3 regions of the Streptomyces sp. NPDC001832 genome follow, and region 2 is predicted to be linked to each of the others. Evidence: riboswitches for the same ligand, from Rfam matches in the RefSeq annotation. Region 2 holds a riboswitch; each other region holds the start of a gene.
What was found. A riboswitch is a leader RNA that binds a small molecule or an ion and turns the genes downstream of it on or off. The one in region 2 is predicted to bind cyclic di-AMP.
Positions count from the first base shown of each region.

Region 1: linked by a shared signal. The riboswitch ahead of ABT115_RS30130 (transglycosylase SLT domain-containing protein) and the one ahead of ABT115_RS17085 (M23 family metallopeptidase) in region 2 are both predicted to bind cyclic di-AMP.
Region 3: linked by a shared signal. The riboswitch ahead of ABT115_RS25480 (M23 family metallopeptidase) and the one ahead of ABT115_RS17085 (M23 family metallopeptidase) in region 2 are both predicted to bind cyclic di-AMP.

Region 1 is NZ_JBEOYU010000071.1:11,944-16,191, reverse strand. Features, by position in the region: gene ABT115_RS30135 (APC family permease) at 1-938, opposite strand, end outside; cyclic di-AMP (ydaO/yuaA leader) riboswitch at 1,520-1,702, shown strand; gene ABT115_RS30130 (transglycosylase SLT domain-containing protein) at 1,707-2,450, shown strand; gene ABT115_RS30125 (hypothetical protein) at 2,621-2,938, opposite strand; gene ABT115_RS30120 (NAD(+)/NADH kinase) at 3,146-4,225, shown strand.
Region 2 is NZ_JBEOYU010000019.1:8,403-12,650, reverse strand. Features, by position in the region: gene ABT115_RS17095 (M16 family metallopeptidase) at 1-389, shown strand, start outside; gene ABT115_RS17090 (M16 family metallopeptidase) at 416-1,798, shown strand; cyclic di-AMP (ydaO/yuaA leader) riboswitch at 2,150-2,317, shown strand; gene ABT115_RS17085 (M23 family metallopeptidase) at 2,330-3,130, shown strand; gene ABT115_RS17080 (HPr family phosphocarrier protein) at 3,358-3,639, opposite strand; gene ABT115_RS17075 (bifunctional acetate--CoA ligase family protein/GNAT family N-acetyltransferase) at 3,813-4,248, shown strand, end outside.
Region 3 is NZ_JBEOYU010000042.1:40,295-44,542, forward strand. Features, by position in the region: gene ABT115_RS25465 (SPFH domain-containing protein) at 1-822, shown strand, start outside; tRNA gene ABT115_RS25470 (tRNA-Met) at 990-1,063, shown strand; gene ABT115_RS25475 (PP2C family protein-serine/threonine phosphatase) at 1,338-2,441, shown strand; cyclic di-AMP (ydaO/yuaA leader) riboswitch at 2,777-2,928, shown strand; gene ABT115_RS25480 (M23 family metallopeptidase) at 2,940-4,133, shown strand.

The DNA.
Region 1 (4,248 bases), on a different contig from region 2:
GCCAGGACGTACGGCAGGTGGCGGTCGCGGGCCATGGCCAGGGTGGTGCGTGAGACACCGAGGATGAGCGCGAGCAGGGAGCCGAGCGCGGCGACGGCTGCGCCGGCCCGTACCACCGGCGCGAGGCCGGGGACGCCGGCCGCGTGTGCGGCCTCGGCCAGCGGGGCCGCGGCATGGGCGAGGCGGTCCGGTCCCAGGACGGCCAGCACCGTGACGGCGACGGCCGCGTAGACGAGCAGCGTGATGCCCAGTGCGAGCGGGATCGCTCGGCGGATGGTGCGCTGCGGGTCGCGCACCTCCTCGCCGAGGGTGGCGATCCGTGCGTACCCGGCGAACGCGAAGAACAGCAGACCGGCCGCCTGCAGCACTCCGCCGGCGGTGGCATCCGCACCGATGGCCAGACGCCCGGCATCGGCCGTGCCACCACTGAGACAGGCGGTGACCACCGCTGCGAGGACCGCCAGGACGAACGCGACGATCACTCGGGTCAGCCAGGCGGACTTGTGCAGACCGGTGTAGTTGAGTGCGGTCAGCGCCACCACCGCCGCGACGGCCACCGCGTGCGGCTGGGCGGGCCACACATACGAGCCCACGGTCAACGACATGGCCGCACAGGAAGCAGTCTTGCCGACGACGAATCCCCAGCCTGCGAGATAGCCCCAGAAGTCGCCCAGGCGTTCACGGCCGTACACATAGGTGCCACCGGACTCCGGGTAGCGACCTGCCAGCCGGGCGGAGGACATCGCGTTGCAGTACGCGACCCCCGCAGCCAGCCCCAGGCCGAGCAGCAGCCCGGACCCGGCGGCCGCGGCGGCAGGCGCCGGTGCGACGAAGATGCCGGCACCGATCATCGAACCCAGGCCGATGACCACGGCGTCGAACACGCTCAGACGGCGCTTCAACCCGCCCGTTCCCGCCGTCGCCGTCGACGTGTTCATCGCTCACTCCCAGCCGGGCGCCCCGCACGGGCAGGTCCCCGCAGTCCGTACGCATGCAGAGTTTCCGGGGGCACGGTAACTGAGCCAGTGCCGCGACCGGCAAGGTTTACCCCGTCGCGGCTGCTCAGCCCGCTTCCGGCGTGGCGAGCAGTCGCCTACATCCTCCGCGGTGGTGTCCCGAAGATCCTCCACAAGGAGCAGCCAGCGGGTGATGCGGACCGACTTGAGGAACGGCAGGTCGTGGCCGTCGTTCCGAGACGCATCGACTTGCCGATTAAATGTCCAAATATGGGCGATTTATTTATAAGTGGCTGTTTGGTCGATGAAGAGGCATTTGATGAGAGTTGCAACCTTCGATGAATGACCGAATTGCCCCTTTTGAGAACTCCGTGGTGCGAGTCACGTTCAGAGCTCAAGGTGTCGTGGCGCGCAGCCCGGTCCCCTTCTGTGCCGGGAATTTTGGCTTCGCGGCGTGAGCTGGATTACTGCCAATTCCACGATTCGATCTTGCAAATGAATTGTGATCGAAAAATAGGGACTTGTTCCTTTCGGTGTTTCTCGCCTACGGTCACCGTCAATCCGGGCGGAACGCCGAATCCTGCCGCCGTCCGGCAACCCGACCACTCATGCAGGGCAGGAGCGGGGGACCCAGGTAAGTCGCCGATCCGGTATTCGGAACGGCTCGGGGTGAAGCCGCATTGCGTGCGGCCGGACATCTCCAGTCCGAACCCGACAGCTCACCTCGTAGGCGACGGAGAGGAATTCGCTATGCCCACAACGGGTAACTGCCGTCGTAAGCGCACTTCACTGAGCCGCGGTCTCATCGCCGCGACCACGGGCGGAGCCGCTCTCATGCTTCCGCTGATCGGTGCCGGCTTCGCCTCGGCCGCGCCGGCCCAGCCCGCCACCGCCGAAAAGGCTGCGGCATCGACCGTCGCCGCCGCGGGGAATCCCGCGCAGAAGGCCGCGCCCACCACCTATTCCGTGATCGCGGGCGATACCCTTTCCAAGATCGCGCAGGGACATTCCCTCAGCGGTGGCTGGCAGGAGCTGTACGAGGACAATCGAGAAATCGTCGGCGACAACCCCGCACTGATTCGCCCGGGCATCAAGCTGACAATTGGCGCCCCGGCTGAGCCCAAGACTTCCGCATCTGCCACTGCCGCACCGGCCGCGCAGCCCGGGGCGTACACGAACGATCTGGACGGCTGGATCGAGGAGTCGCTGGACGTCATGGCCCAGCAGGGCATCCCCGGCAGCTACGAAGGCATCCACCGCAACATCATGCGTGAGTCCGCCGGCAACCCGCTGGCCATCAACAACTGGGACTCGAACGCCGCCGCCGGAACGCCGTCCAAGGGCCTCCTCCAGATCATCGACCCGACGTTCCGTGCCTACCACGTGCCCGGTACGTCGACGGACAGCTACGACCCGGTCGCCAATATCACCGCAGCGTGCAACTACGCCGCCGACAGGTACGGCTCCATCGACAACGTGTCCGGCGCCTACTGACTCGCAGCGACGCCGATGGCGGTTCAGGACCGACGGGTGGCGAGGGGCCGAACAGGACCCTCGCAAAGGACCACACCCGCCGGTCAGGGACCGCCTTTCGGCTGCTCACCCGCGTGGACAGCAGTTCGCATCACCAACGACGTAACCGTCCGCCACTGACGACGTATCCGTCACTCCTGGGCGCTCTCCGTCGGCTGCTGCGGCTTCTGCGGCCAAGGCCTCGGAACCGTGGCCGCCGCTCCCTCCCGGACAGACTCCACCGCCGCCGCGTGAAGGTGCCGGCTGTCATCCTCCGAGCCGCAAGGCACGGGGCTGCCCGACATGGTGAACCAGTCGATTGCACCCGTGTACTGCACAGTGACCTGGGCCATGTCATCGGCCCAGGTCGTGTGAACGGTCAGGTCTCCGTACAGGACGCCGGCCTCGTCCGTGAGCACGCCTCCGCGCCCGGAGAAAACACCGCGAGTCGTCCATGACGCCCAAGCCATGTCTTCAGGCTGACATCAAGACCGTGGCTGCGCCACCCGCGGCCGTCCGCGCATCGCGGTGCTCCCGGACCCACGCTCGGCTCCTCAAGAGCCCGATCGCCTGACCGGGGACGGTGTGTCGGCCCGGCGACGAAGCCGCACACCCATGGACCATCAAGGTAAGGCCAGGGCATCGCCACGTCGTCGAAACACGGGAGTCGGAGCGAGATGAGCGTCGAGCGGGTGGGAGTCGTCGTCCACCAGGGCCGTCCCGAGGCCGTTGCCGCAGCGCGCGTCGTACGCGACTGGTGTGCGGGCGAAGCCGTTCCGTGCACGGACATCGACGTGTGGCGCGACGACGCGCGCCGGCGCGGCGGACGGGAGGAGGCCCATGTCGCGGGCAACCCCGATCTCATCGTGACACTCGGAGGCGACGGCACATTTCTGCGCGGTGCCAGGATCGCGGCCAAGAACCATGCCGCCGTCCTCGGGATCGACCTGGGCCGGGTCGGCTTCCTGACCGAGGTACCGGCCGAGGACGTCGTCCGGGCGCTCGACGCCGTCCACCAGGGGCGGGCGGACGTCGAGGAGCGCATGACGCTGACGATGAGGGCCTCGCGCGTACTGGAAGTGCCCAAGGACATCGATGCCCTGATGGCCTACGGACGGCGCCCGATGCTGCCGCCGCCTCATGTCGACATGGAGGCGGAGGCCGCGGCGGAAGGCTGGGGTGTGGCGCTGGACGTCACGGCCCTCAACGACGTCGTCGTGGAGAAGCTCGCGCGGGACCGGCAGGTGAGTCTCGGCGTCTATATCGGCGGCCGGCTCCTCGCCTCGTACTCGGCCGATGCCGTCATCATGGCCACCCCCACCGGGTCGACCGCCTACAGCTTCGCCGCAGGCGGTCCGGTGGTCTCACCGCGCATGGACGCCGTCCTCTTCACACCCGTCGCAGCGCACATGACCTTCAACCGCACAGTGGTCGTCGCGCCGGACGAACCGGTCGCAGTGCGGGTCCTGCCCCACTCGGGCCAGGGCGCGGTCACGATCGACGGCCAACTGCGCGGCGTGATCGACGCCGGAGACTGGCTCGGGGTGTACGCGGCCCCGCGTCGTCTGCGCGTCATCAGGCTCGGCCCGCACGACTTCTACGGGCGGCTGCGCACACGCCTTCGCCTCACCGATGCTCCGGCCACGGCAGCCGACGGAGAGAGCGCGCCGCTCTTCCGCCCCGACGGTCCGGTCCCGCACGACCTGGCCCATCTCCGTCTCTCCCCGGCGGACAAGGACGAGGCAAGCGGTCGTTGACCGGGCAAGGAAGAGGCCGCCGA
Region 2 (4,248 bases):
GCGGCGTCGAGGTGCCGCAGATCGAGGCCGCGGTCGACGAGGAGCTTGCCCGATTCGCTGCCGAGGGCCCCACGCCCGAGGAAATGGAGCGTGCGCAGGCCCAGTTGGAGCGCGAGTGGCTGGACCGGCTCGGTACGGTCGCCGGCCGCGCTGACGAACTCTGCCGGTTCGCCGTGCTGTTCGGCGACCCGCAACTCGCTCTGACCGCCGTCCAGCGGGTGCTCGATGTCACCGCGGAAGAGGTCCAGGCGGTCGCCAAGGCCCAGCTGCGCCCCGACAACCGGGCGGTGCTGGTCTACGAGCCGGTCGAATCGGCCGAGCCCGCAGACGCAGCGGACGCCGAGACCGGCGCCGACGACACCGACGCGCACGAAGGAGCGGACAAGTGACCGAGGCTGCCGCGACTGGAGTTTCGATGCAGTACCACCCGCAGCCGGCTCCCGGCGTCGCCCGCCCCTGGGCCTTCCCCGCGCCGGAGCGATGCGCCCTGCCCAACGGCCTCACGGTGCTGCGCTGCCACCGCCCGGGCCAACAGGTCGTGGCGGTCGAGATCTTCCTCGACGCCCCGCTGGACGCCGAGCCCGAGGGCCTGGACGGCGTGGCCACGATCATGTCGCGGGCGCTGTCCGAGGGCACCGACAAGCACACCGCCGAAGAGTTCGCCGCCGAGCTGGAGCGCTGCGGCGCCACCCTCGACGCGCACGCCGACCACCCCGGCGTCCGGGTCTCCCTGGAAGTCCCGGCCTCCCGGCTGGCCAAGGCTCTCGCACTGGTTGCCGAGGCACTGCGGGCGCCCGCCTTCGCCGACAGCGAGATCGAACGGCTGGTACGCAACCGGCTGGACGAGATCCCGCACGAGCAGGCCAACCCGGCCCGGCGCGCAGCCAAGCAGCTCTCCAAGGAGCTCTTCCCGGCCGCGGCGCGAATGTCGCGCCCGCGCCAGGGCACCGAGGAGACGGTGGAGCGGATCGACTCGGCGGCTGTGCGTGCCTTCTTCGACGCCCACGTCCGGCCGTCCACGGCGACCGCCGTGGTCGTCGGTGACCTCACCGGCATCAACCTGGACGCCCTGCTTGCCGACACCCTCGGCGACTGGTCGGGAGACACCGCGGAGCCCCGTCCCGCCCCGCCGATCACCGCCGACGACACCGGCCGAGTGGTGATCGTCGACCGTCCGGGCGCGGTGCAGACGCAGCTGCTGATCGGCCGGATCGGCGCCGACCGGCACGACAGCGTATGGCCGGCCCAGGTGCTGGGCACTTACTGCCTGGGCGGAACGCTCACCTCCCGGCTGGACCGTGTGCTGCGCGAGGAGAAGGGCTACACCTACGGCGTCCGGGCCTTCGCCCAGGTGCTGCGGTCCTCGGCCCCGGGTTCCGCCTCGGGGGCGACGGGTGCCGCGATGCTTGCCATCAGCGGATCGGTGGACACGGAGTCCACGGGGCCGGCGCTGAAGGATCTGTGGACGGTCCTGCGGACCCTGGTGGTCGAAGGGCTGACCGATGAAGAGCGCGAGACGGCCGTGCAGAACCTCGTGGGTGTCGCGCCGCTGAAGTTCGAGACGGCGGCCTCGGTCGCGGGCACCCTCGCCGACCAGGTCGAGCAGCACCTCCCGGACGACTACCAGGCACAGCTGTATGCCCGGCTCGTGGAGACCGGCACGGTCGAGGCGACCGCAGCCGTGGTCAACGCGTTCCCGGGTGACCGGCTGGTCACGATCCTTGTCGGTGACGCGGCACAGATCGAGGAGCCGGTCCGGGCCCTGGGCATCGGAGAGGTGTCGGTGGTCGCCGGCTGACAGTCGTGCCCGCCGCGGACGCCGGACGGCCGGCCGGGCCGAGGCGGACGCCGCCCGCCCGGCCGGCCTGTTGCGTGTGACAGTCCACCGGTCGACTGTCACGTTCGACCGAGCACCGACGGAACCGGCCGGCCCACCGACCCGTCACGCGTTCATATCGGGACAGAAAAGGAAGACCCGGGTGAGATCTCACTCACACGGGTCTTCCTTTTTTGTTCGTTTTTTGGGGAGGTTGCCTGTTTGCCCTGTGGGATGCGCTACAAAACGCCCTGTCCGTTTGGTGAATGAAAGTGACCCCCCTTAGCGTCAGCTGGGCTGTCCGTCACTCGTATGCCGCATCCGCGACGTACCGGACAGCCATCGCCGAGTCCCTGTCAGGCGTGAGCCTGGGGAGCCGGGGACCCATGGAGTCCCTGGGGTGAATCGGATGCCTGAGCCTCGGTGAGGCCGGGACGTCCGTAGGAGACCTTCCTGCTCCGAACCCGTCAGCTAACCCGGTAGGCGAGAAGGAAGGAAAGGATCAGCCCCTTCATGGCGTTCACCCGTGCCACCGGGAAGCATCGTGCCCCGAGCCGACTGACGCGCAGGAGCGCGAAGATCGCCGGAGTCGCGGCTCTGGCCACCACCGGCGTCGTCGGCGGCATGGTCTCTCCGGCCCTCGCCGCGGACTCCTCCGTCAGTGAGACCGGTCTGAACCAGGTCATAGCCATCGAGGGCGCCATCGCCGACCAGATCGACGCCCAGGCCGACGCGCAGAAGCACCAGGCCGATGTTGCGGCGAAGGCGGAGGCCAAGAAGAAGGCCGAGGCCAAGAAGAAGGCCGAGGCCAAGAAGAAGGCCGACGCCAAGAAGAAGGCGAAGGCCGAGGCCGAGGCGCGCGCCGAGGAGGCCCGCGCCGCCCGGTCTGCCGAGCGCGCTCGCCTGGGTTCCTACCAGCTTCCGGTCGCCGGCTCTTACGTCACCACCGGCTACAAGTCCAGCGGCTCGCTCTGGTCCTCCGGCAGCCACTCGGGCATCGACTTCCACGCCGCGTCCGGCAGCTCCGTCGTCGCTGTCGGCGCCGGCACGGTCGTCGAGGCAGGCTGGGGTGGCGCGTACGGCAACAACGTCGTGCTCCGGATGACGGACGGTACGTACACGCAGTACGGCCACCTCTCCTCGATCAACGTCTCCGTCGGCCAGAGCGTCGGCGCCGGCCAGCAGATCGGCCTCTCCGGCTCGACCGGCAACTCCACCGGCCCGCACCTCCACTTCGAGGCCCGGACCACGCCGTCGTACGGCTCAGACATGGACCCCGTCGCCTACCTGCGCGCCCACGGCGTCAACGTCTGACGACGCTTCACCCGCATCATCTCTTCGAAGGCCCCTGCAGCACTGCCGGGGCCTTCGCCGTGCCCGACCTTCGCGCCGTCCCGCAAACGTTGGCGGCTTCCTTTGGGCTGCCTGAATTCGCTCCCGCCCCCGAATAGGACAAACACACCTCGCGGTCTCCCGGGTCAGGAAAACGAAAAAGCCGCGACCCCGAATGCAGGTGCCGCGGCTCTCTCACAGGACATGGTTCAGACGGTCTCCGGAAGCTCGTCAAGGCCTTCGGCGACAAGCTTCGCCAGACGGTCCAGGGCGGCTTCGGAGTCGTCCGCCTCGGACGCGAGCACGATCTCCTCGCCGCCGTGCGCGCCAAGACCGAGCACCGCGAGCATGGAGGCGGCGTTCACCGGGTTGCCGTCGGCCTTGGCGATCGTCACGGGGATGCCGGAAGCCGTGGCGGCACGGACGAAGATGGAAGCGGGGCGGGCGTGCAGCCCCTCGGCCCAACCGACGTTGACGCGGCGCTCAGCCATGGTTCTGCCCTTCATGAAGCAATGGTTGTCTAGACCAGTCTCTCATGTGGTGCGCGGTGCTCCGGCCGAACCGGGGCACGCCCACAACCCGTGCTGTGCCCGCCGATCGGCCCCCTCAGACTGCCCCGGCCCCAAGAACTACGCGACCGCTGACGCAGTCGTAGTCTTTGCGCATGCAGCCCTCGCCGGAGCAGAGTCCGCATCACGCGTATCCCGACCACTGGGAAGCGGACGTGGTCCTCCGTGACGGAGGAACCGCCCGGATCAGGCCCATCACCACGGACGACGCCGAACGGCTGGTCAGTTTCTACGAGCAGGTCTCCGACGAGTCGAAGTACTACCGTTTCTTCGCCCCGTACCCGCGCCTGTCCGACAGAGACGTGTACCGCTTCACCCATCACGACTACGTCGACCGGGTGGGGCTCGCGGTCACGGTCGGCGGCGAGTTCATCGCGACCGTCCGCTATGACCGGATCGACGAGCGGGGCAGGCCGGCCTCCGCACCCGCCGACGAGGCCGAGGTCGCCTTCCTGGTCCAGGATGCGCATCAGGGCCGGGGCGTGGCATCGGCGCTCCTCGAGCACATCGCCGCCGTCGCCCGCGAGCGCG
Region 3 (4,248 bases), on a different contig from region 2:
CGCAACCGGGTCTCCCAGGAGGTCATCGCGGGCAGCCACGGCGAGATGGAGAAGCTCGGCATCGTGGTGGACGCCCTCCAGATCCAGGAGATCGACGACGCCACTGGCTACATCAAGAACCTCGCCGCCCCGCACGCCGCCGCGGTCGCCAGTCAGGCCCGGATCGCCGAGGCCAAGGCCGACCAGGAAGCCAGCCAGCGCGAGCAGCAGGCCGCCGCGCTCAAGGCGGAGTACGAACGCGACACCGCGATCAAGCGGGCCGGTTTCCTCGCGGAGACCGAGCAGTACAACGCCCGGGCCGCGCAGGCCGGGCCACTTGCGCAGGCCAGGGCCTCGCAGGAGGTCATCGAGGAGCAGACGGCGCTGGCCGAGCGGCAGGCCGGACTCGCGGCGCAACGGCTCGAAGCGGAGGTCAGGCGTCCGGCGGATGCCGAGGCGTACCGTCAGCGCACCCTCGCGGAAGCGGCCCGTGACCGGGCGAAGTTCGAGGCCGACGGCGGCGCGTACACCGAGCGGGCCCTTGCCCAGGCGCAGGCCGACGCCAACACCGTGCGCGCCGCCTCGCTGCGCGACGGCAATCAGGAGCTCATCGCGGCCAACCGCATCGTGGAGAATCTGCCCGCCCTGGCCGACGCCGCCGCCCGCAGTATGTCGGGGGCCGATCTCACCGTTCTCAACGGCACCAACGGAGTCAACGAGATGGCGGCCGGCGTGGTCGGCCAGGGGCTGGCGATCCTCCACTCGCTGCAGCGCGGCGCGAACCCGATGAAGCCCCCGGCGGTCAAAGGGAAGGCCACCCCCCACATCTCCGATACGAACTGAGGGGTGCGGGGGCCGGGTGACTTGCGTACGCCTTTGGCCACGCCGGGCGCACGTACTGAAAGCCGGGCGCACGTAGTGAAAGCCGGGCGCACGTACCGAAAGCGGCGGTCATGATTCGCCGAGTGGTCATGAGCGCTCTGGACATGCCGTAGAGTTGTGTTCACCGACGCGGGGTGGAGCAGCTCGGTAGCTCGCTGGGCTCATAACCCAGAGGTCGCAGGTTCAAATCCTGTCCCCGCTACTGAAGAATCAGTCCCGGCACGCACGCAGCGTGCCGGGACTGATTTATTTTTGTTGTGTCCGGGGCGTGGGGCGGTCGGCCCAGGTTGGTGTGAGCTGTACCGCGCACGTACCCCCATTGGCTGATGAGGAGTCGCCGCTGCGCTGCGCTCCGGTGAGCCTGGGGGTGGGGCGCGGTACCGTCCGCAGCCGCGCGCGTACCGGGCAGGAGACCACAGGTGTGGAAGCGGCTGAAGCGGCGCGGCAGACATGCCGGGGGCGGCGACGCCCGTGCCATGCGGTTCGTCCGCATGCTGCCCGCCCTGATGATCCTCGGCGGGCTGGTGTTCGATGTCCTCACCCCGCCGATCTTCACCGCCATTCCGCTGTTTGTGGCGGCGCCGTTGATCGCCGCGCCGTTCTTCTCGCTGACCAGCACCATCTGTACCGGCATTGCCGCGATGGTGGCCGTCACCGTGGTGCGGCTGTCCAGCAACACATTGCCGCCGGCCGTGCCCTTGACCGAGCTGCTCACCCTGGCCACCGTCTCGGCCCTCGCAGTCCTGATCAACACGGTCGTACGGCGCGGCGGTGAGCAGCTGGCCTCCGCGCGGGTCATTGCGGAGACCGCCATGCGGGCGGTGCTGCCGAAGCCGTCCGACCGGATCGGCGGGCTGCATGTGGCGGCGCGGTACGAGGCGGCGCAGGCGGACGAGTACGTCGGCGGCGACCTGTTCGCCGTGATGGACACCCCACAGGGGGTGCGGCTGGTGGTCGGGGACGTACGGGGAAAAGGGATCGGCGCCGTGGAGTCGGTGGCGGTGCTCATCGGGGCGTTCCGGGAGGCGGCCGAGCAGGAGCGTTCGCTGGAAGGCGTGGCGCAGCGGCTGGAGCGGGCGCTGGCGCGGGAGGGGGCTCGGGGCGGGCTGGACGCGGTGGAGGGCTTCACCACCGCCGTGCTGGCCGAGATCCCGTCCGGGGTGTCCCGGGTGCGGATCGTCAACCGCGGTCACCCCGAGCCGATCCTGCTGCATGCGGACGGGGCGCTGGAGGTGCTGGGGCCCTCGGTACCCGCACTGCCGCTCGGGATGGAGCTGGGGGCGTGGCCCGACCGGGCGGACGAATGGGATCTGCCGGCGGGGGCGACCCTGCTTCTCTATACCGACGGTCTCTCTGAGGCGCGGAACGCCGATGGGGTCTTCTACGATCCGGCGGCCCGGCTGCGCGGTCAGATCTTTCCTGGGCCGGAGGAGCTGCTGTCCGCGCTGACCGATGATGTACGGCTGCACACGGGCGGCGAGACGACCGACGACATGGCGCTGCTCGCGGTCGTACGTCCCGCGGAGGGGCAGCTGGACCGGCGCAGGACCGTGAGGATTGTGTCCCTGGAAGAGGCGTGAGGGGTGCGGCAGGTGCGTCGTGCGGGCTGGCTGACTTGTGCGGGTCGGGTGCTTCGCGTGGCCCCAGTGCTTCGCGTGGCCCGGGACGCGGCCTTGGGTGCGGGACGCCACCGTGCGTAACTGAAAGGCGCCGCTCCGCATAACGTTTGACGCAACGTCAGGAACCGGGTAATGGCTGAGGGGCGATCAAGTCATCCTATTGCACCCGGTTGTGTCCCGTAAAGTCCTGGCCAAAGACCTGAGCGATCAGTGGGAACAGCTTGGAATCAGGCCCGTGTGTCTATTAACGTTCGATAACGCAGCGCGGTCGTCCCAGCCGTCGTCAGTGGCGGCACCGTGCGCGAGCGCCGAATTCCGCAAGGGAACCGGGGAACCATCTACATGGGGTGAATCGGACACCTGTGTCTCGTGAGAGGCGTAGGGGCCGTAGGAGACCTTCCTGCTCCGAACCCGTCAGCTAACCCGGTAGGCGAGAAGGAAGGAAAGGAGTGCGCCCCCGTGGCGTCCAACAAGCCTGCCCCCGAAGCCCCCTCTCGGTTCAACCCCGAGTTCAGCTCCGGCTTCGGCGCTGACTTCGGATCCGGTTTCGGCTCCGACCACGGAACCACCGGGACGGGAACGGCGTTCGGCGCCGGTTACGGCACCGAGCCGGGCGGCGACTTCGCCGGTGAGACCGGCAGCGAATTCCGCGTCGACGGCAACGGCCGGCCCGGCGGAAGCTGGGACGAGTGGAACCCCACCGAGGAGTCCGTCCGCCCCGTACGCGGCAAGCACCGCGTCGCCAAGCAGCGCAACGGACTTGCCCGTAGCTCCACGGTGCTCGGGGTCGGCGTCATCGCGGCAGTCGGCGCGGGCGGCATGGCCACCGCGCAGAGCAAGCCGCCGGTCTCCATCTCCCTTCCCGACTCCATCTCGGACAGCCTCCCCGACGCCAAGTCCCTTGCCGGCGTGGGCTCCCTGTTCTCCGGTGAGTCCGAGGCCGACAAGTCCGAGGCCGTCGCCGCTACCGCCCCGCTCACCACCGCCGGCCTCACCACCGCCGAGGCCGAGCAGGGCGCGACGGATGCGGGCGAGGCACTCCGCGCCCGCATCCTCCAGCAGGCCGAGCAGCAGCATGACGCCGCCGCCGCCGAAGCCATGGCGGCCCAGGAGAAGGCGGCCGCGGAGAAGGCCGCCGCGGAGGCCAAGAAGCAGCAGGACGCGGCCGAGGCCAAGGCCGCCGCCGAGAAGAAGAAGGCGGAGGAGGAGGCCAAGGCGAAGGCCGAGGCGCTGCGGCTCGCCAAGCTCGCCGCCAGCTATGCCCTCCCGACCTCCTCGTACACGGTCACCTCGACCTACGGCCAAGCCGGCTCGATGTGGTCCTCCGGCCACCACACCGGACTTGACTTCGCGGCGCCGACCGGCACCCCGATCAAGGCCGTACACGGCGGCACCATCAAGTCCGCAGGCTGGTCCGGCTCGTACGGCTACCGCACGGTGCTGGAGCTCGAGGACGGTACGGAGGTGTGGTACTGCCACCAGTCCTCGATCAGCGTCAGTGTCGGCCAGAAGGTCACCACCGGTGACACCATTGGCCGGGTCGGCGCGACCGGCAATGTCACGGGCCCGCACCTCCACCTGGAGGTCCACACCCCCGACGGCGCGGGCATCGACCCGATGGCCTGGCTGCGCGACAAGGGCCTCAACCCTTGATCCACCGGGCGGCCTACTCCCGGCCCTCGTGATCCGAGCCGGTTCACCGGCCGTTGAACCCCGGCAGCCCTGACGCTCACCCCCGACGTCAGGGCTGCCGGCCTGTCGGAATGGC